Roseateles amylovorans: one gene and its partner. Each later gene encodes a partner of the first gene's protein in a complex. Links are inferred from orthologs where the notes say so. Each region holds a gene or a part of one and is shown in the gene's direction. Other genes may lie near its edges.

Evidence for each region.
Region 2: the proteins of N4261_RS09370 (region 1) and accD are in contact, whole or in part, in a solved structure (PDB 8UXZ), measured with the Escherichia coli proteins. The link is inferred for Roseateles amylovorans from one-to-one orthologs.

Annotation. Positions count from the first base shown.
Region 1 is NZ_CP104562.2:2,177,248-2,188,634, forward strand. What follows is about bases 4,497-7,267. They hold N4261_RS09370 (acetyl-CoA carboxylase carboxyltransferase subunit alpha), read left to right. Parts: upstream 4,497-5,281; coding sequence 5,282-6,253; downstream 6,254-7,267. Other genes in these bases: N4261_RS09365 (DNA-3-methyladenine glycosylase family protein), read left to right, coding at 4,497-5,134; tilS (tRNA lysidine(34) synthetase TilS), read left to right, coding at 6,222-7,267. In the rest of the region: N4261_RS09335 (M90 family metallopeptidase), read right to left, coding at 1-136; N4261_RS09340 (UDP-2,3-diacylglucosamine diphosphatase), read right to left, coding at 239-1,054; N4261_RS09345 (peptidylprolyl isomerase), read right to left, coding at 1,051-1,554; N4261_RS09350 (peptidylprolyl isomerase), read right to left, coding at 1,551-2,126; N4261_RS09355 (tetratricopeptide repeat protein), read right to left, coding at 2,200-2,730; cysS (cysteine--tRNA ligase), read left to right, coding at 3,081-4,481; more of N4261_RS09365, read left to right, coding at 4,481-4,496; more of tilS, read left to right, coding at 7,268-7,715; N4261_RS09380 (aspartate kinase), read left to right, coding at 7,858-9,126; N4261_RS09390 (FMN-binding negative transcriptional regulator), read left to right, coding at 9,597-10,223; N4261_RS09395 (electron transfer flavoprotein-ubiquinone oxidoreductase), read right to left, coding at 10,319-11,387. UniProt on the Escherichia coli protein: Component of the acetyl coenzyme A carboxylase (ACC) complex. First, biotin carboxylase catalyzes the carboxylation of biotin on its carrier protein (BCCP) and then the CO(2) group is transferred by the carboxyltransferase to acetyl-CoA to form malonyl-CoA.
Region 2 is NZ_CP104562.2:2,421,379-2,431,699, forward strand. Bases 7,445-10,321 are described here. They hold accD (acetyl-CoA carboxylase, carboxyltransferase subunit beta), read left to right. Parts: upstream 7,445-8,385; coding sequence 8,386-9,258; downstream 9,259-10,321. Other genes in these bases: trpB (tryptophan synthase subunit beta), read left to right, coding at 7,445-7,543; trpA (tryptophan synthase subunit alpha), read left to right, coding at 7,540-8,337; folC (bifunctional tetrahydrofolate synthase/dihydrofolate synthase), read left to right, coding at 9,589-10,321. In the rest of the region: leuB (3-isopropylmalate dehydrogenase), read left to right, coding at 1-75; asd (aspartate-semialdehyde dehydrogenase), read left to right, coding at 213-1,343; N4261_RS10290 (motility hub landmark protein FimV), read left to right, coding at 1,894-4,536; tRNA pseudouridine(38-40) synthase TruA, read left to right, coding at 4,616-5,398; N4261_RS10300 (phosphoribosylanthranilate isomerase), read left to right, coding at 5,504-6,151; more of trpB, read left to right, coding at 6,251-7,444.

The DNA of each region.
Region 1 (11,387 bases):
GATCGGCCTCGCTGCGGCGGGCGATGAAGGGGTAGTGCGCCAGCGTCAGCTGCCACAGCGGTTCGGGAATCGCGAACTGCGCGAGCTGGCGCTGCTCGCGGCGCTGACGCCATCGATGGAGGAGGCCGGAAAGCATCGGTGGGATTCTGAACGTGGTTGGGTTGAAGCGCAGCGAACGCCCGTCGCAGTCACTGAATGAAGGCGCGGCCAACCGACGGCGGGACGGCCGCCGCCCTCGTCAGGCGGCGTGGCGGGCCTGGGTGACTTCGGTGCGCATCGGTGCGTCTCGCCGGATTCCGGAGGCATCCACCACCAGCACATCGCCACGCTGGGCGTGGTCGAAGTCCCAATCGGACAGCACCACGCGGCGCAGGCCGTCACCCAGGTCATGGTCGGCGGGACGGTGGGTGTGGCCGTGGATCAGGGTGGTGCAGTCGGCAGCGAGCAGCCACTCACGGCTCGCCTGGTCGTCCACATCGGCCCATTGCGAGGGGTCGCGCTGATAGGACCGGCTCTTCGCGCGCAGGTGTCGCGCCAGGGCACGGCGTGCCGAGAGCGGCAGCATCCTCAGCGAGGCCTTGACCCCCGGGCGACGCACCACGGCACGGGCGCGTTGATAGGCGACATCGTCCACGCACAGCAGGTCGCCGTGGCTGAGCAGCCAGCGCTGACCAAAGGCGTCGAAGCGGACCGGATCGTGCAGCAGCCGCAGGCCGCTGTCTTCGGCCATGGGCCAGTCCAGCATGAAATCGCGGTTGCCGTGCATGAAGTACAGCGCGCAACGCCGCGAGGCCTCGCGCAGCAGCATCATGCAATGCTGTTCGAAGGTGCCGGCCTGCCAGCGCGCATCGTCACCGATCCAGGCTTCGAAGATGTCGCCGAGCAGGAAGACCGCATCCGCCGGCGTGGCCGCCAGATGCTGGCGAAAACGCTCCAGGGTCGCCGGGAGGTCCGGCGACAGGTGCAGGTCGGACAGCACGTCCACCCGCCGCCACCCCGGCTCGGCACGCCATCGCGCCAGCGGCTGGGGCAGCGGGAAGGGTGTGTGAATCACTCGACCGCGACGGCGCGCTCGATGATCACCGGATCGACCGGCACATCATCATGGAAACCGGAGCGGCCGGTCTTGACCTTCTCGATCTTGTCGACGATGTCGGTGCCGCCCACGACCTTGCCGAACACCGCATAGCCCCAGCCCGACGGGCTTTCGCTCTTGAAGTTCAGGAACTCGTTGTCGACGGTGTTGATGAAGAACTGCGAGCTCGCCGAGTGCGGGGCGTTGGTACGCGCCATCGCCACGGTGTACTTGTCGTTCTTCAGGCCGTTGTTGGCCTCGTTCTGGATCGGGGCGTCGGTGGGCTTTTGCTTCATGCCGACTTCGAAGCCGCCGCACTGGGCCATGAAGCCCTTGATCACGCGGTGGAAGATCGTGCCGTCATAGTGGCCCTTGGCCACATAGGCCAGGAAATTCGCGACGGACACGGGGGCCTTCGCATCGTCCAGCTCGAGCGTGATCAGGCCCTGGTTGGTGTGCAGTTCGACTTTCTTGCTCATGGTTTGTTCTCCACGGTGGCTTTGTTGATGAGGATGGGGGTGGTGGGCAGGTTCTGGAACGCGGCGTCTCGCGCGCTCGTGGGCACGGCGCGGATCTTGTCGACCACTTCCATGCCCTCGATGACGTAGCCGAAGACCGCGTAGCCGAGGCCGTCGCGGGCATAGCCGGGATCCAGACCCGGGTTGTCCACCACATTGATGAAGAATTGCGAGGTCGCCGAATTCGGATCGCCGGTGCGGGCCATGGCCACGCTGCTGCGGATGTTCAGCATGCCATTGCCCGCTTCTAGCGGGATCGGCGGCTTGGTGGGGCGCTGCTGCAGCTTGGGCGTGTAGCCGCCGGTCTGCACCATGAAGCCATCGATCACGCGATGGAAGATCAGGCCGTTGTAGTGGCCCGCCTTCACATAGTTCAGGAAGTTGGCGACCGTCTTGGGGGCCTTCTCGGGCTCGAGCTGGATGCGGATGTCACCCATCGTGGTGCTGAGCTTGACCACCTGGGCCTGCGCCAGCGAGGCAGCCAGGCCGAGGGTCGCGGCGCCGAGCGCCAGCAGGAATTTGGAAGTCCTCATGGGGTTGCGTGTGTCGACCGTTGGAAACGTGGAGGGAAAGCGAGCCGACCGGCCATGGAGGCCGACCGACCGCTCAGCGCGCGGCGCGTTTGACGCCGTTGAACTCGCTCACGCGCTGCAGCTTCAGGCGAAGGGCGGTGTCGTCACCCAGGGCCTGCTTCAGCGCGCGTTCGTAGGACTGCTGCGCCAGGCGCATCAGCACATCGCCCAGATTCTCCTGCGCCTGTGCATGGTCAGGCTGCAATTCCAGTGCCCGCATCAGCGATTGACGCGCGGGCTCGTATTCACCGCGCGCGGCATGGATCACCGCCAGGTTGTTGTAGGGGTCGGCGAGGTCGGGGAACTCTTCGGTCAGTTTGAGGAAGATCACCCGGGCGCGCTCCAGCTGCTGCTGTTCCATCAGCATGGTGCCGAGGGCAAAGCGCAGGCGGGGATCGTCGGGCGTGGCCTTGAGGGCGTCCTCGGCCACCTTGACCGCCTGGTCGCGTTTGCCGGCGGCCCACAGGGCCTGGGCATCGTCCAGAGCGGCAGCATGCACCGCCGTGCCGCTGAGTACCGCCACGGCGATGCAGAAGGAACGGAGCAGGGGAGTGAGACTGGGCATGGTGGGCGTGTGCTGGCGCTTCTTGTGTTTGGTGTTCGGGGGCGGGTGGCCGCGGCGGGGTCGGGTGATGCGCAGCGGGGGCCCTCCGGGGCGATGGCGTTCGGTCAGGTCCGGCGAGGTCGACCGCATCGGGCCGGGGTCGGCCAGGGTCTGTCCGGAGTTGCCAGACAGTCGGGCCGCTATACTGACGACCATTCTAGAGCGAGCTGTCGTCCCTCGCTTGACCCCGCCTCTTCCGGCCCCGCCCGTCGCTGTGCGTCGGCACCTCCGCACCGGCCGGAACCCCGACAGCGCCATGCCCGCGCCGGGCCGCGATGGTCGAGGCCGGGACTTCTCCAGTGGCCCCACTCATGTCCTCCTTGCGCATTTTCAATACGCTGACCCGTCAGCTGCAGCCTTTTCAACCGATCGATCCGGGCCACGTCCGCATGTATGTATGCGGCATCACCGTCTACGACCTCTGCCACATGGGCCACGCACGGATGAACATTGCGTTCGACGTGGTCTATCGCTGGCTTAAGGCCAGCGGTTATCACACCACCTACGTTCGCAACATCACCGACATCGACGACAAGATCATCCGTCGTGCGCTCGAGCGTGGCCTGACCATCCGCGAGCTGACCGACGAGATGATCGCCGCGATGCACCGCGACTTCGATGCGCTGGGCATTGCCAAGCCCACCCATGAGCCGCGTGCGACCGACTATGTCCCGCAGATGCTGGACATCATCGGCAAGCTCGAGGCCAAGGGCCTGGCCTACCAGTCTGAGGGCGGCGACGTGAACTACGCCGTGCGCAAGTTCGACGGCTACGGCAAGCTCAGCGGCAAGTCGCTGGACCAGTTGCGCGCCGGCGAGCGGGTGGCGGTGGATGGTGGCAAGCAGGATCCGATGGACTTCGTGTTGTGGAAGTCCGCCAAGGCCGAAGAGCCGGCGGAGGCCAAATGGTCCAGCCCCTGGGGTGAGGGTCGTCCGGGCTGGCACATCGAGTGCTCGGCCATGAGTTGCGCCTTGCTGGGCGAACGGTTCGACATCCACGGTGGTGGCATGGACCTGCAGTTCCCCCACCATGAGAACGAGATCGCCCAGAGCGAAGGCGCGTTCGGCCAGCCCTTCGTCAATGTCTGGATGCACAACGGCTTCCTGAACGTCGACAACGAGAAGATGTCCAAGAGCCTGGGCAACTTCTTCACCATCGCCGACGTGCTCAAGAAGTTCGACGGCGAAGCCATCCGCTTCTTCATGCTGCGCACCCAATACCGCAGCCCGTTCAATTTCAGCGATGCCAGCCTGGACGATGCCCGCACGGCGGTGCGCCGTCTGTACACGGCGCTGGACGCGGTGCCCGCGGATGAGGTCGAGATCGACTGGACCCAGGGCCCTGCAGCCGCCTTCAAGGCGGCGATGGACGACGACTTCAACACGCCCGGCGCCCTGGCTGTGCTGTTCGAGCTGGCCAATCAGGTCAACCGCGACCGCTCGTCGGCCGACGCGGGTCTGCTGAAGGCGCTTGGCGGTGTGCTGGGCGTGCTGCAGCAGGTGCCTAAGGCCTATCTGCAAGCCGGCGAGGGTCTGGACGAGTCCGCCATCGAGGCCCAGATCGCTGCACGCGCGGCGGCCAAGGCCGCGCGTGATTTCGCCGAAGCCGACCGCATCCGTCAGGCCCTGGCGGCCCAAGGCATTGAACTGAAGGATTCCGCGTCCGGCACCGCCTGGGTGCGCGTGGCTCAGAAGTCTGGAGAGCAGGCCTGATGGCGCGTGTGGCGACTGCCGGGGTGACCCCGGACTATTGGGACGAGGCTTGCCGTCATCTGGTCAAGCGCGACCGGGTGATGAAGAAGCTCATTCCCCAATTCGGCGAGGCGCGGCTGCAAAGCCGCACCGATGCGTTCACGACGCTGGCGCGATCGATCGTCGGCCAGCAGATTTCGGTCAAGGCCGCGCAGGGCTTGTGGGACAAGTTCCTGGAGCTCATACCCGGCCCGGCCAACCGGATCAAACCGGTGGATGTGCTGGCCCTGGAAAAGACGGCGCTGCGGGCGGCGGGGTTGTCGGTCCGCAAGGTCGAGTACCTGGTCGACCTGGCCCAGCACTTCGAATCCGGACAGGTTCATGTGCGCCAATGGGCGCAGATGGACGACGAAGCCATCATCGAGGAACTCGTGGCCATCCGCGGCATCGGTCGCTGGACGGCCGAGATGTTCCTGATCTTCCACCTGATGCGCCCCAATGTCCTGCCGCTGGATGACCCTGGCCTGATCAAGGGCATCAGCCTCCAGTACTTCAGCGACGAGCCGGTCTCGCGCGCCGAGGCGCGCGAGCTGGGGGAGGGCTGGGCGCCGTATCGCTCGGTGGCCACATGGTACATTTGGCGCAGCCTCGATCCGCTACCGGTGGATTATTGAAACCCTTGCGGCCCCGACCGCGCGTCCGACATCCGGGCGCGGCATGGCGGGACCAAGCGGGGAATTACGGGCGTACCACGGCGCTGACCGCGCGGTGGACACCCGATTCCCCTCCCGCAGGCCATCATCTCTGAGAGACCAAGCAGGATGAGCAAAAAGCACTTTCTAGAATTCGAGCAGCCGATCGCTGAGCTCGAGACCAAGATCGACGAACTCCGCTATGTGCAGAGTGAGTCCGCGGTGGATATCTCGGAAGAGATCGACCGCCTGGGCAAGAAGAGCCACCAGCTCACGAAGGACATTTACGCCAACGTGCTGCCGTGGCAGGTCTACCAGGTGGCGCGCCATCCGCAGCGTCCGCAGACGCTGGACTACTGCTCGGAAGTCTTCACCGAGTTCCAGGAACTGCACGGCGACCGCCATTTCGCGGATGACGCCGCCATCGTCGGCGGCATTGCGCGATTCAACGGCCAGGCGTGCATGGTGATCGGTCACCAGCGCGGGTCTGACGCCAAGGAACGCACCCACCGCAATTTCGGCATGCCGAGGCCCGAGGGCTATCGCAAGGCGCTGCGCCTGCTGAAGCTGGCCGAGAAATTCGGTCTGCCGGTCTTCACCTTCATCGACACCATGGGGGCCTATCCCGGCATCGGTGCCGAGGAGCGCGGACAGTCCGAAGCGATCGGCCGCAACATCTTCGAGATGGCCCAGCTGGAAGTGCCGATCATCGCCACCGTGATCGGTGAAGGCGGCTCCGGCGGCGCTCTGGCCATCGGCGTGGCCGACCAGGTGCTGATGCTGCAGTTCTCCGCCTATTCGGTGATCTCGCCCGAAGGCTGCGCGTCCATCCTGTGGAAGACCGCCGCGCGTGCGCCGGAGGCCGCCGAGGCCCTGGGCATCACTGCGCACCGCCTGAAGGCGCTGGGTCTGATCGACAAGATCGTCAGTGAACCGGTCGGCGGGGCCCACCGTGACCCCAAGCAGATGGCCTCCAACCTCAAGCGCGCCCTCGGCGATGCACTGCGCCAAGTCTCCGACCTGAAGACCAAGGATCTGCTGGAGCGCCGCTACGAGCGCCTGCAGGCCTATGGCCGGTTCAGCGACACCAAGAGCCGCTGAGCCCGCGGCCGGCGAGTCTGCCGGCCCGTCGACGGATCGCGGCGTTGGGTCCGGCCTCGTCGCAGTCGCCTACAGCGGCGGTCGGGACTCGACCGCGCTGCTCCACGCCACCACCTGTTCGGCCGACCAGCTCGGCCTGCGCGTGGTGGCGTTGCACATTCATCATGGACTCAGCACCCAGGCCGATGGCTGGGTGAGCCATGCCCAGGCCCAGGTGGACGCCTGGGCGGCTCGGGGCCTGCCCGTGACGCTTCAGGTCGAGCGGCTGAGCGGACAGCCGGCTGCCGGCGAAAGCACTGAGGCCTGGGCCCGAGCGGGACGGCATGCGGCCTTGCGACGGATGGCCGAAGCGGCAGGCGCCGACCTGCTGCTGCTCGCGCACCATCGCCGTGACCAGGCGGAAACCTTTCTGCTGCAGGCGCTGCGTGGTGCGGGCGCGGCCGGCCTGGCCGCGATGCCGAAGCGGCAATGGCGCCATGGCCTGTGCTGGGCGCGGCCGTGGCTGGATCAGCCCCGTGAGTCGGTCGAGGCCTACCTGAGCGCGCATCGGCTGGAATTCATCGACGACGACAGCAACACCCACACGCGCTTCGCCCGCAACCATCTGCGGCAGGCCGTCTGGCCCGCCTTGCTGGCGCAGGCGCCCGGTGCCGAGACAGCTCTGGCGCGCGCGGCCGAGTGGGCCCAGCAGGCCGTCGCGCTGCAACGGGAAATGGCCGAGGAAGACCTGGCGCGCTGGTCCGATGACGACGGCTTGCGCCAGGCCTGGGCGCAGGCGCTGAGCCCGGCGCGCGCGCTCAATGCCTTGCGCGCGTGGCTGCATCGGGAGGCGGGTCGAGCGGCGCCGTCCACCTTGGTTCAGCGCCTGATGCGTGAGGCGCCGCTGGCCGGTGTGGGTCGCTGGCCGTTCGGGGCTCACGAGGTGCATCTGTACCGAGGCCGGCTAAGGGTCGAAGCAGCTTCGACGCCGCGGGCGGTCGGATCCACGTCGTCAGGGTCCTCGTCGCCGTCGGCGCCGATGCGGAGAGCGTCCTCGCCCCTTGACTTTCTCCCGTCCTTCCCCTCGGTCGCATGCTCGGCTGCACCCTCGACGGCTTCAGGACCCACCGCCCGCGCTGATCTCGATCTCAGCCAACCCGGTCGTTATCCCCTGCCGGATTGGGGCGGCGTGCTGGAGGTGCTCTTGGTGGCGGAGCGTGGCGTGGCGGCTTCCCGGCTCAGCAAGGTCAGCTTGCGTCCGCGCGAAGGCGGCGAGCGGTTTCAGGCGCATGAGCGTGGCCTGCCGCGCGCGCTCAAGAAGTGCTGGCAAAGTGCCGGCATTGCCGCGCCACAGAGGGACGGGCCGCTGCTGTACCTGGGCGACACCTTGCTGTTCGCGCCCGGGTTGGGCCTGGATGCGCGCTGCATCGATCCTGACGCACAGGCGCCGGTGGCGCTGCGCTGGACCCGCGGGCCCGGCTGATCGGGCCGCTGCGGCAGGGGGCGGCCTATAGAATCGGCCGCTGCGGTTGCGGACCGCTGGCGCCCCGCGCAACGGCTCTCGCGATCATGCGGACGCAGCTCGCGTTCATCCCGATTCCTCCAGGGTTTCTGAAGACACTCCCATGGCATTGATCGTTCACAAGTACGGCGGCACCTCGATGGGGTCGACCGACCGCATCCGCAATGTGGCCAAGCGCGTCGCCAAGTGGGCCCGGGCCGGCCACCAGATGGTGGTGGTGCCCTCGGCCATGAGCGGCGAGACCAACCGCCTGCTGGGCCTGGCCAAGGAGCTCTCGCCTGCGAGCAGCTCGCCCTCGCTGATGCGCGAGATGGACATGATCGCCGCCACCGGCGAGCAGGTCTCGGTCGGTCTGCTGGCCATCGCGCTGCAGGCCGAAGGCCTGGAAGCGGTCAGCTACACCGGCTGGCAGGTGCCGGTGGCCACGGATTCGTCCTACACCAAGGCCCGCATCGAAAGCATCGACGACGCCAAGGTGCGTGCCGACCTGAGCGCCGGCAAGGTGGTGGTCATCGCCGGCTTCCAGGGCGTCGATGAGGACAACAACATCACCACGCTCGGTCGTGGCGGTTCAGACACCTCGGCCGTGGCGATTGCCGCCGCGATGAAGGCCGATGAATGCCTCATCTACACGGATGTGGATGGTGTCTACACCACCGACCCGCGCATCGTGCCCGAAGCCCGCCGGCTGCACACCATCAGCTTCGAAGAGATGCTGGAGATGGCTTCGCTGGGGTCGAAGATCCTGCAGATCCGCTCGGTGGAATTCGCGGGCAAGTACCGCGTGCCGCTGCGGGTGCTGTCCAGCTTCACCAACTGGGACATCGATATCAACGAGGAAGCCAAGTCCGGCACCTTGATCACTTTTGAAGAGGACGAAAAAATGGAACAAGCCGTCGTCTCGGGCATTGCCTTCAACCGCGACGAAGCCAAGGTGACCCTGCTGGGCGTGCCCGACAAGCCGGGCATCGCGTTCCAGATCCTGGGCCCGGTGGCGGATGCAAACATCGACGTCGATGTGATCATCCAGAACGTCTCCCAGGACGGCAAGACCGACTTCTCCTTCACCGTGCACCGCAACGACTACCAGCGCGCGATGGAGCTGCTGGAAAAGACCGTCGGCCCCGCGGTGCAGGCGGCGAAGGTCCAGGGCGACACTCGCATCTGCAAGGTGTCGATTGTGGGCATCGGCATGCGTTCGCATGTGGGCGTGGCCTCGAAGATGTTCCGCTCGCTGTCGGAAGAGGGCATCAACATCCAGATGATCACCACCAGCGAGATCAAGACCTCGGTCGTGATCGACGAGAAGTACATGGAGCTCGCCGTGCGCGCGCTGCATCGCGCCTTCGATCTGGATCAGGACGCGGCCTGAAAGACGCGTCACGCGGTGGTCGGCGCACCGCTCGGAAGCCGACCGCTGCGGCATTCGCGGCGCTGACGCATTCGTTATTGCGTCAATGGCGCGAGTTCTTGATGTGATTTGATGGTCGAGTTCACTTGAGCGTGCAAAAAGCCGTGCTATAGTCTCGGCTTCTCCGGTTGGAGACGTGACCGAGAGGCCGAAGGTGCTCCCCTGCTAAGGGAGTATGTGAGCTAAAACTTGCATCGAGGGTTCGAATCCCTCCGTCTCCGCCAACCAGAATGTGAGACCCCCCGCAGCGAAAGTTGCGGGGGGTTTTCTCATTGGCGCGTCCGTTTCGTCATCGATGGTCAGGGCAGTGGGGCGTGGTGCCGAAGGGTCGCCGGCAGCGGGCCGTTTGCACTGTTGGATGTTGCCTATCGATACCGTCTCGAAGCCGCCTCGCGCCTGCGGTGCGAGGGTTCTGTTCTACATTGGGATGCATGTACACGCCCAAGCAATTCGACGTGCCTGACCTTTCCATGGCGCGGCTGCTGATCGACCAGCACCCGCTCGCCACCCTGATCCTCAAGGATCCGACGCACGGGCTGTCGGCAACACCTGTCCCCATGATCTGGGGGGCAGAAAAGACGGGCAACGGCTGGTGGCTGGAAGGCCATCTCGCTCGCGCGAATCCGCACGTCGCGGCGCTGAGCAGCGCCGACGCCGGCGAGGTGCTGGTGCAGTTCAGCGGCCCGGGCGCCTATGTGTCCCCGCGCCACTACGATTCGCCGATGGCGGTCCCCACCTGGAACTACCTGACGCTGCAGGTGCATGGGCGCGTGCAGATCCTCGATCATCCGCTCGACAAGGACAACCTGCTCAAGCGCCTGATCGCCACGCAGGAGCCGGCCTATGCCAAGCAATGGAGCGGTCTGCCGGCCGACTTCCAGGGCAAGCTGCTGGGTGCGATCGTTGGCTTCCGTGTGCCGGTGGAGCGCAGCAAGCTCAAGGTCAAGCTGAGCCAGAACCGAACCCCGGGCGAGCGCGAGCGCATCATGGCGCACCAGCGTGAAGGCACGCACGACGAGCAACTGCTGGCGCGTTGGATGTCTGTGCTCCAGCGCTGAAGTCAGACCTCGCCACGCGGTCTGCTCCGACAGGCGCTGCGCCTAGAAAAAAGCCCGCTGCATGCGGGCTTTTTCGCGTCCATGAGGAGGGTGGATCACATCCCCGCGTAGTTCGGTCCGCCGCCGCCTTCGGGCGTCACCCAGACGATGTTCTGGGTCGGATCCTTGATGTCGCAGGTCTTGCAGTGCACGCAGTTCTGCGCATTGATCTGCAGGCGCTCGGTGCCGCCATCGTTCACGAATTCGTACACGCCGGCCGGGCAGTAGCGGCTTTCGGGGCCGGCGTACTTCGCCAGGTTGATCTGCACCGGCACGCTGTTGTCCTTGAGCGTGAGGTGGGCCGGCTGGTTCTCTTCATGGTTGGTGTTGGACACGAACACCGAGGAGAGCCGGTCGAAGGTCAGCTTGCCGTCGGGCTTGGGATAGCTGATCTTGGGCATCTCCGCCGCCGGACGCAGGTAGACATGGTCGGGCTGATCACGGTGGATGGTCCAGGGCGGCCGCTTCATGCCCAGCTTGGGCAGCAACCATTGCTCGATGCCGGTCATCAGCGTGCCAACGGTGTTGCCCTTCTTGAACCAGGTCTTGAAGTTGCGCGACTGGTCCAGCTCCTCACGCAGCCAGCTCTTGTCGAACGCCGCTGGGTAAGCGCTGAGCTCGTCCAGCGAGCGGCCGGCAGCCAGTGCGTCGACCAGCGCCTCGGCGCACAGCATGCCGGTCTTGATGGCCGCATGGCTGCCCTTGATGCGGGCCGCGTTCAGGTAGCCCGCATCGCATCCCACCAGCGCGCCGCCCGGAAACACCGTCTTGGGCAGGCTCAGCAGACCGCCGGCGGTGATGGCGCGCGCGCCATAGCCCAGACGCTTGCCGCCTTCGATGTGCTTGCGGATGCTGGGGTGGGTCTTCCAGCGCTGCATTTCCTCGAAGGGCGACAGCCACGGATTCTTGTAGTCCAGGCCGACCACGAAGCCCAGCGTCACTTTGTTGCCTTCCAGGTGATAGAGGAAGCCGCCGCCGTAGGTCTCGCTGTCCATCGGCCAGCCAGCGGTGTGCACCACTTGGCCGGGCTGGGCCTTGTCGGCCGGCACTTCCCACAGCTCCTTGATGCCGATGGCATAGGTCTGCGGATCCTTGCCCGCATCGAGCTGGTACTTGGCGATCAAC
Region 2 (10,321 bases), 250 kb from region 1 along the record:
GAGATGGGCGAGGCCGTGGTCGCTGCGATTGCAGCGGACACCGGCGCGACCACCACCAAAACCATCAAGAGCTAGTCCAGCTCCGGTTCGTCTCGCCCCCACACAAACCCGGCGAAGCGAGCCGGGCAGGGACCCCCAGGGTTTGTGATGTGTTTGGGCGAAGTTTTTGGGCGAATCAAGGCGCGCTCCGCGCGCTTTCTAAAGGAACGCAAATGACGACATTGGTTGGTTTGGTGGGTTGGCGCGGCATGGTCGGCTCGGTGCTGATGGACCGCATGGCCCAGGAGCGGGATTTCGACCTGATCGAGCCGCTGTTCTTCAGCACCTCGAACGCCGGCGGCGCGGCCCCCTCGTTCGCCAAGAACGAGACGGCGCTGCAGAACGCCTTCGACATCGAGCAGCTCAAGCGCTGCGACATCGTCCTCACCTGCCAAGGCGGCGACTACACCAACGAGGTCTATCCCAAGCTGCGCGCGGCGGGCTGGAACGGTCACTGGATCGATGCGGCCTCGTCGTTGCGGATGAACGAGAACGCCGTCATCGTGCTCGACCCGGTCAACATGCCGGTCATCAAGCAGGCGCTGTCGCAAGGCGGCAAGGACTGGATTGGCGGCAACTGCACCGTCAGCTGCATGCTGATGGGCGTGGGCGCGCTCTACAAGGCGGGTCTGGTGGAGTGGATGTCCACCCAGACCTATCAGGCGGCCTCGGGCGGCGGCGCGCAGCACATGCGCGAGCTGCTGACCCAATACGGCGCGCTGAATGCCGAAGTCAAGTCGCTGCTGGACGACCCGAAGAGCGCCATTCTGGAAATCGACCGCAAGATCATCGCCAAGCAGCGCGGCTTCTCGGCCGATGAGGTGGCCAACTTCGGCGTGCCGCTGGGCGGCTCGCTGATTCCCTGGATCGACAAGGACCTGGGCAACGGCACTTCCAAGGAAGAGTGGAAGGGCATGGCCGAGACCAACAAGATCCTCGGCCAGGGCGAGGGCTTCGGCACCGCCGCCGTGCCGGTGGACGGGTTCTGTGTGCGCATCGGCGCCATGCGCTGCCACAGCCAGGCGCTGACCTTCAAGCTGAAGAAGGATGTGCCGCTGGCCGACATCGAAGCCATGATCGCGGCCGACAACGAATGGGTGAAGGTCGTCCCCAATACCCGCGAAGCCACCATCAAGGACCTGACGCCGGTGGCCGCCACCGGCACGCTGACCATTCCGGTCGGCCGGATCCGCAAGATGGCCATGGGCCCGGAGTATGTCGGCGCCTTCACCGTGGGCGACCAGTTGCTGTGGGGTGCCGCCGAGCCGCTGCGCCGCATGCTGCGCATCCTGCTGGACCGCTGATCCTCCGTTGGCGGTGCGCTGAGCGCGGCGCCGTGTTTCCGGATGCGTCCTCACGGCGAAGCGGAATCGGTCCTGCGATACACATAGAAGAGAAGGGCGCCTGAGAGGTCTCGGCGCCCTTTTTTCATTTGCGTGACGTTTGACGTCTTCAGGCGCGCGGTTCGGTGCCGAAAAAGGGAGTTGAGATGTCGGATGGACGGTGGATGCCTGGCTCCAGGCGGTGCGGGAGTCCGTCGTGAGATCGGTCACGGTGGGCTTGGGCCGGTCAGCGGCTGGCGGCGGCGTTGCCAGCAAACGACAAGCTGGTAACCGGCTGTGAACCAGCGCTGGCTCATGGCTGCTATTCAGGAGCTACCTCAGCAACGGACCGTATATGCTTGCCACCGTTGTGATTTTCTACCGCGGGAACGGACCGTGCCTTGCTGAACGCTCGAGCCGCACAACAACAATACGTCATGACAGGCGGTCCTCTTCGTGTGGCCGCCTTGTTGCTTTGGGGGACGCCTTGAAAAAACATTCGAGCGCATATGCGCGATTTGCACTGAGCCAAGTGGCCGCGGTTACCGCTTTGGGACTGGCGGCAGGTTCGGCCTGGGGGTTGGGACTGGGCAAGCTGACGGTGCAATCGGCGCTGGGTGAAACCCTGCGTGCCGAGATCGACATCAGCAGCATGACGCCCGACGAGGCTTCCTCGTTGAAGCTGCGGGTCGCTCCGCCGGAGTCCTACCGCTCCACCGGTCTGGACTACAACGCCATCCTGACCAGCACGCAGGTGCAGCTGGCCCGTCGTGCAGACGGCCGGCCCTACCTGAAGCTGACCAGCGACCGCGCGGTTCAGGAACCGTTCGTGGACGTGATCCTCGAACTGAGCTGGAGCAACGGCCGCCTGGTGCGCGAGTACACGCTGCTGTTCGATCCCCCCAGCAATGGCAACGTCGCCCGCAACAATGAAGGCGGCGCCTCGCCGGTGATCTCGGCCCCCGCGCCCAGCACCAGTGCCCAGGCGTCGTCGCCGTCGGCCGCCAGTGGCAGTCGGTCGACCGCCTCGGCGTCGGCGTCCCCGAACGGCTCCGCTTCGCGTCCTCGCGCCAACGCGCCCGCTCCGGCCGCCGCGCCGGCACCGGCCACCGGCGCCAGCGAATACACGGTCCAGCCAGGTGACACGCTCTCGCGCATCGCCTCGCGCACCCAGCCTTCCGGCGTCTCGCTGGACCAGATGCTGGTCGGCCTGTATCGCAACAATCCGGACGCCTTCATCAGCAACAACATGAACCGGCTGAAGTCCGGTGCCGTGTTGCAGGTGCCGGGCAGCGAATCGCTGTCCAGCATCCCGCCCAAGGAAGCCCGTCAGGTCATTCAGGCGCAAAGCAGCGACTTCGGCGGTTACCGTCAGCGTCTGGCCGAAGCGGCCCCGACCCTGAAGGCCACCGACAGCGAGCGCCAGGCCAAGGGCAATGTCCAAGCCGCCGTGGAAGAGCGCAAGTCGTCCGCGGCCCAGGCGCCGGACAAGCTGACGCTGAGCAAGCCGGGCGCGGCCACCGAAACCAAGGTGTCGAAGGAGACCGAGAAGAAGGACTCCGCCACCCGCGTGGCCGAACTGACCCGCAACGTGGAAGAGCTGAAGAAGCTTTCCGCCGCTGCCAAGCCCTCTGCACCGACCACCGCCGCTGCACCGGCCCCAGCGCCCACGCTGGCACCCGTGCCTGCGCCGGCGCCGGCGCCGATCCCTCCGGTGACCGTGGCCGCCAATGTGCCGGAGGCCGCTTCTGCCGTGGCCTCGGAGCCGGCCTCCAGTGCCACCGCCGAGGCGGCGGCCTCGGAGCCGGTGATGGCGGCCTCGGCGCCGCCCAAGCCGATCGTCGTGCCGCAGCCGCAGGTTCAGGAAGAGCCTGGCTTGCTCGAAAAGCTGGGCGACTACCTGCCTGCCATCGGTGCGGCCCTGCTGGTGATCGTCGGCGGCGTGGCCTTCACCCGCTGGAAGGCGAAGAAGGATGCCGCCAACCGCGGCGAGACCGCCTTCGCCGAAAGCCGTCTGGCACCGGACTCGTTCTTCGGCCACAGCGGCGGTCAGCGCGTCGATACCCGTGACGGCACCTCGACTGGTCAATCGTCGATGAGCTACTCGCTGAGCCAGCTCGACGCGATCGGCGATGTCGATCCCGTGGCCGAAGCCGATGTGTATCTCGCCTACGGCCGGGATCTGCAGGCCGAGGAAATCCTGAAGGAAGCGCTGCGCGCCAATCCGGAGCGTCTGGCGATTCGCGTCAAGCTGCTCGAGGTCTACGGCAAGCGTCGCGACATCAAGGGCTTCGAGCAACTGGCCATCCAGCTGTATGCTGAAACCAAGGGTCAAGGCGAAGACTGGGCCAAGGTGCAGGAACTGGGCCGCCAGGTGGATCCCGAGAATCCGCTGTACCAGCCCGGCGGCGCGCCGATCACCCTCAGCGGTGATGACGAGGACCGTCCCGAGCCGATGAATGCGAGCACGCTGCCCGCTGCTGCCGCCGGCATCAGCATGGGCCATGGGGCCGACACCGCCATCGCCCGCGCTGCCGCCGCTGCAGCGCCGCGCGACAGCGGTCCGTCCAGCCTGATGGACCTGGACCTGGATCTGGACCTGAACACGCCGCCGCCGCCTGCACCGGCCATGGCCGCCACCCAGGCGCTGCCGAGTTCGGTCAACCAGCCGCCGATGAGCATGGATCTGGACCTGGGCGGCGTCTCTGCGCCGGCCGGCCCGGCCAGCAAGCAGGAGCTGGAGTTCGACCTGGGTGACCTGGGCGACCTGGATGATCTGGGTCAGCAAGGCCGTCCCGCCAAGGCGGCGCCCGCCCCGGATGATTCGCTGGATTTCGATCTGTCCAGCATCAACCTGGACCTGCCGAGCACCGGCGACGACAAGCCGGCCAGCCGTTCCTCGGCCAACAGCGTCCCCGAGCTGGAGCTGCCCGACCTGAGCGCACCGGCCCGCGCGCCGTCGGCGGACACGATGAGCCTGGACGACCTGGGTGTCGACCTGGACAGCATCGATCCGAACGACGACGAAGGCCTGCAGCGTCAGCTCGAGCTGGCGGAAGAGTTCCGCCAGATCGGCGACACCGAAGGCGCCCGCGATGTGCTGCAGGAGCTGGTGGCCAAGGCCGACGGCCCGCTGCGCAGCCGCGCCCAGGCGATGCTGGACCAGCTGCGCTAAAGTCCGCGCTGGTTCACGACAAGGCGCTCGGCCTGGCCGGGCGCCTTTTTCTTTTTCTGGATCGCAATCGGAGCAGTGGATGCGCGTGGCGCTGGGCGTGAGTTACCGCGGCGGGGCCTACAAGGGCTGGCAGAGCCAACCGGGGGGCGGCACGGTGCAAGACCGTCTGGAGGCCGCGCTGGCGCAGTTCGCCGCGCAGCCGATCCGCACCATCTGCGCCGGGCGCACCGACACCGGCGTGCATGGGCTCAATCAGGTCGTCCACTTCGACTCGCCGGTCGAGCGCGAGCCGTTCTCCTGGGTGCGCGGTACCAACCGCTATCTGCCGCCCGACATCGCCGTCCAATGGTCCGCCTTCCCAGGGGACGACTTCCATGCCCGCAACTGGGCACGCGGCCGTCGCTACTGCTATTTGCTGCTGGAATCCAATGTCCGGCCGGCGATCGAAAGCGGCGCCTGCGGCTGGATCTTCCGCCCGCTGGACGGGGACGCGATGCGCGACGCCGCCGCTCGGCTGATCGGCGAGCATGACTTCAGCTCCTTCCGCTCCGCCGAGTGCCAGGCCGCCTCGCCGATCAAGCAGCTGCGGGCGATCGACGTCCATCGGCGCGGTTCCTACTGGCGCTTTGAATTCGATGCCAGCGCCTTCCTGCATCACATGGTCCGCAATTTGATGGGCTGCCTGATCGCGGTGGGCACCGGCAACCGCCCGGCCAGCTGGATCGACGAGGTGCTGGCCGCCCGCTCGCGCGATGCGGCGGCACCGACCTTCGCGCCTGACGGGCTTTACTTCGTCGGCCCTTATTACGATGCGCACTTGGAATTGCCGCAGCGCACCGCCGCCATGGACTGGCTGCCCTGACGCGCGCCTGGCCCGTCATGGTGTCCTGACCGGTGCCTGAACGGGCCTTGGCCGGTCACGGGTCACGCTTTGACGCCCGCTGGATCGACCTGGAAGATGACCCTCATGAGCCGTACCCGAATCAAGATCTGTGGCCTGACCCGAGAGGCCGATGTGGACGCCGCCGTTGAAGCCGGCGCTGACGCCATCGGCCTGGTGTTCTATGCGCCCAGCCCGCGTGCGGTGACGGTGGCCCGAGCCGCGGAACTGGTGCGCCGTCTGCCGCCGTTCGTGACGCCGGTGGGCCTGTTCGTCAATGCCGATGAGGCGACGATCGATGCCGCGCTGCAGGCGCTGCCCCAGTTGCTGCTGCAGTTCCATGGCGACGAGACGCCCGAGCAGTGCGCACGCTGGGCGAGACCCTACTTGCGAGCGGCCCGCATGGCGGAGGGCTTTGATTTGTTAGACTTCGCCCATCGTTTCTCCAGCGCCCAAGCTGTGCTGCTCGACGCCTTCGTCGACGGCTACGGTGGGGGTGGAAAGGTGTTTGATTGGTCACTGCTGCCTCCAAGCGTTCCCTCTCCGGTCGTTTTGTCTGGTGGGTTGAGTGCAGCCAACGTGATCGATGGCGTGCGGAAGGTCCGGCCCTGCGCCGTTGACGTCAGTTCCGGCGTCGAGGTCGCCAAGGGCCTCAAGGACGCCGACAAGATGCGCCAGTTCTGCGACGCCGTGCGCGAGGCCGATCGTCTGATCGCCGCACCTGCGCGCGCCTGAGCGTCGCGCCACACCTATTGCACAAGGGGACATCCCATGTCTTCCACGATCGCTTCCACGTCCGCCGCTTCGTCGGCGCCCGAGCAACTGTCCGCGGCACTGCCCGGCTATGCGCAACCCGATGCCCAGGGACGCTTCGGCCCGGTGGCCGGCGGCCTGGCTCAGGGCTATTACGGCGGACGTTTCGTCGCCGAAACCCTGGTCCATGCGCTGGACGACCTCAACGCGGCCTATGACCGCTACAGCCGCGACCCCGAATTCCTGCGCGAGTACAAGTACGAGCTCGCTCACTTCGTGGGCAGGCCCAGCCCCATCTATCACGCCCGCCGCCTGAGCGAGGAACTGGGCGGCGCCCAGATCTTCCTGAAGCGTGAAGACCTGAACCACACGGGTGCCCACAAGGTGAACAACACCATCGGGCAGGCGCTGCTGGCCCGGCGCATGGGCAAGAAGCGGGTGATCGCCGAAACCGGAGCCGGCCAGCACGGCGTGGCCACCGCCACCATCTGCGCCCGCTACGGCATGGAATGCGTGGTCTACATGGGCTCCGAGGACGTCAAGCGGCAGTCGCCCAATGTCTACCGGATGAACCTGCTGGGCGCGACGGTGGTGCCGGTCGATTCCGGCTCCAAGACCCTCAAAGACGCGCTGAATGAAGCGATGCGTGACTGGGTCACCAACATCGAGTCGACCTTCTACATCATCGGCACCGTGGCCGGTCCGCATCCCTATCCGATGATGGTGCGCGACTTCCAACGCATCATCGGCGACGAATGCCTGGTGCAGATGCCGGAGATGATCGGCCGGCAGCCGGACGCGGTCATCGCCTGCGTGGGCGGCGGCAGCAATGCGATCGGGATCTTCTATCCCTACATTCCGCATGCCGATGTGCGCCTGATCGGCGTGGAAGCGGCCGGCCATGGCGTGGACACGCCCAAGCATGCCGCGACCCTGTCCGCCGGCACGCCCGGCGTGCTGCACGGCAATCGCACCTATCTGCTGCAGGATGCGGCGGGTCAGATCATCGAGACCCATTCCATCTCCGCCGGCCTGGACTATCCCGGCGTGGGCCCGGAGCATGCCTACCTGAAGGACATCGGCCGCGCCGAGTATGTCGGGGCGACCGATGCGGAGGCGCTGTCCGCCTTCCACCGGCTGTGCCGCACCGAGGGCATCATCCCCGCGCTTGAATCCAGCCATGCGATTGCGCATGCGATCAAGCTCGCGCCGACGATGCGTCCGGACCAGCATCTGCTGATCAACCTCTCCGGCCGCGGGGACAAGGACATCGGCACCGTGGCCGACTTGTCGGGCGCCACCTATTTCGACCGTCCGTCCATGGCCGGCCATGCCGTCAAGGGCGGCGCCGAGCTGAACGGAGCTGCACGATGAGCCGCATCCAGACCACCTTCGACCGGCTGCGTGCCGCAGGCCGCAAGGCCCTGATCCCCTATGTCACCGCCGGTGATCCCTACGCGGACGTCACCGTCGAGCTGATGCTGGCGATGGCCGAGGCCGGTGCCGACGTGATCGAGCTCGGCGTGCCGTTCTCCGACCCGATGGCCGATGGCCCGGTCATCCAGCGCGCCAGCGAGCGGGCCCTGGCCAAGGGCATCACCTTGCGCGATGTGCTGGCGATCGTGCGGGAATTTCGCACCCGGGATGCCGAGACGCCGATCGTCCTGATGGGCTATGCCAATCCGATCGAACGCTTCGGTCCCGAGGCCTTCGTCCTGGAGGCCAAGGCCGCCGGCGTGGACGGCGTGCTGGTGGTGGACTATCCGCCGGAGGAATGCGTGGCCTTTGCCGCCGCGCTCAAGGCGCAGGCGATGGACCCCATCTTCCTGCTGGCGCCGACCTCCACCGATGAGCGGGTCGCGCTCATCGGCCGCATGGCCAGCGGCTATGTCTACTATGTCTCGCTCAAGGGCGTGACCGGGGCCGGGCATCTGGACACAAGCGCCGTGGCCGACGCGATGCCCCGCCTGCGGGCCCACATCAGCGTGCCACTGGGGGTGGGGTTTGGCATCCGGGACGGCAAGACCGCGGCGGCGGTTGCGCGCGTGTCGGACGCGGTGGTGATCGGTTCGGCCCTCGTCCAACTGATCGAGTCCCAGACGCGCGATAATGTCGCGATCCAGGCTGCGGCGTTCATCCGAGACATCCGCGCCGCGCTGGACGCCTGACCCGGCGCGCAGCGCCCCGGACGCCCAGTGACAACCAAGGAGCCCGCCATGAGTTGGCTTGAGAAACTTCTCCCGCCCAAGATCCAGCAAACCGATCCCGACCAGCGCCGCACGGTGCCGGAAGGCCTCTGGATCAAGTGCCCGTCCTGCGAAACGGTGCTGTACAAGACCGACCTGGAGCAGAACGTCAATGTCTGCCCGAAGTGCTCGCACCATCACCGGATCGGCGCCCGCGCCCGTCTGGACGCCTTCCTGGACGGCGAAGGCCGTTATGAAGTCGGCCAGGAGATCCTGCCGGTCGATGCGCTGAAGTTCAAGGACAGCAAGAAGTATCCCGACCGGCTCAAGGAAGCCCTGGAATCCACCGGCGAGACCGATGCGCTGGTGGTCATGGGTGGCGCCGTCATGAGCGTGCCGGTGGTGGCCGCCTGTTTCGAGTTCGACTTCATGGGCGGCTCGATGGGCTCGGTGGTCGGCGAGCGTTTCGCGCGCGGCGTGGAAGCGGCACTGGAGCAGAAGACTCCGTTCATCTGCTTCACCGCGACCGGCGGCGCCCGGATGCAGGAAGGCTTGCTCTCGCTGATGCAAATGGCCAAGTCCAATGCGGCACTGACCCGGCTGGCCAAAGCCAAGCTCCCCTACATCTCGGTGCTGACCGACCCGACCATGGGTGGCGTGTCCGCCAGCTTTGCGTTCGTGGGTGACATCGTCATCGCCGAGCCCAAGGCGCTGATCGGCTTTGCCGGCCCCCGTGTGATCGAGAACACGGTGCGTGAGAAGCTGCCCGCCGGCTTCCAGCGCGCCGAGTTCCTGATGGAGAAGGGTGCGGTCGACATGATCGTGGACCGTCGCAAGCTGCGTGATGTCATCGCCCGCAGCCTGGCCATGCTGCAGCGCCAAAGCGCCGACGCCGTCGCTTGATTCCGGACCGGTCGCCAGTGGCGGCCGCCCGGTCCCCCTGCCTGCACGGCCAGACCCGCAACGGTCTGGCCGTCTTCATTTGTGCCGCTTCGCCCTCATCTGCAAGTGTCCTGGGATCCAACGACCGGGCCTGGCTCACACAAGCCCCGATCGTTCGATCGACAGCCTCAAGCCGTCCTGACCAGGAAGGCGGTGTGGCCGGGCCCCAGGTCCTTTCAGTGAGCCCGGCATGCTGGATCCACTGACGCGGACGGGCCGGCGGCGCGCCTGATCGGGCCGTCCTGGCTGACGCATTCGTTCGATCGCCCCCCTCAGCTTCTGCGAACCTCGATGTCCTCCACTGCACACTCCTCCTCGACCCCTGAAGCTCAGCAAGCGCTGGACGCCTGGTTGGCGCACTGCGAACGGCTGCATCCCAAGGAAATCGACATGACCTTGGCTCGCGTGGCCAAGGTGCGCGACGCGCTCGGCCTGACCTTTGGTGAACACACCCCGGTGGTGATGGTGGCGGGCACCAACGGCAAGGGCTCGACCTGCGCCATGCTGGAAAGCATCGCGCTGCAGGCCGGCTACCGGGTCGGGCTCTACATCAAGCCGCATCTGGTGCACTTCCAGGAACGCTGCCGCATCGGCGGAAAGCCGGTGGATGCGGCCGACCTGGTGCCTCATTTCGAGGCGGTGGAAGCGGCCCGGGGCGACCAGGCGCTGACCTATTTCGAGTTCACCACCCTGGCGATCCTGCATCGGCTGGCCGCCGAGCCGCTGGATCTGGTGATCCTGGAGGTCGGTCTGGGCGGGCGGCTGGATGCGGTCAATGTCATCGACGCCGATTGCAGCGTGATCACCAGCATCGACCTCGACCACACCGAATACCTGGGCCCGGATCGCGAATCCGTGGGCCGCGAAAAGGCGCACATCATGCGCGCCGGGCGTCCGGTGGTGGTGTCCGATCCGATGCCGCCTGAGTCGATCGCCGCGCATGCACAGGCGATCGGTGCCGATCTGCGTCAATTAGGCCGTGATTTCAACTACAGCGGCGATCGTCAGCAATGGCAGTGGGCCG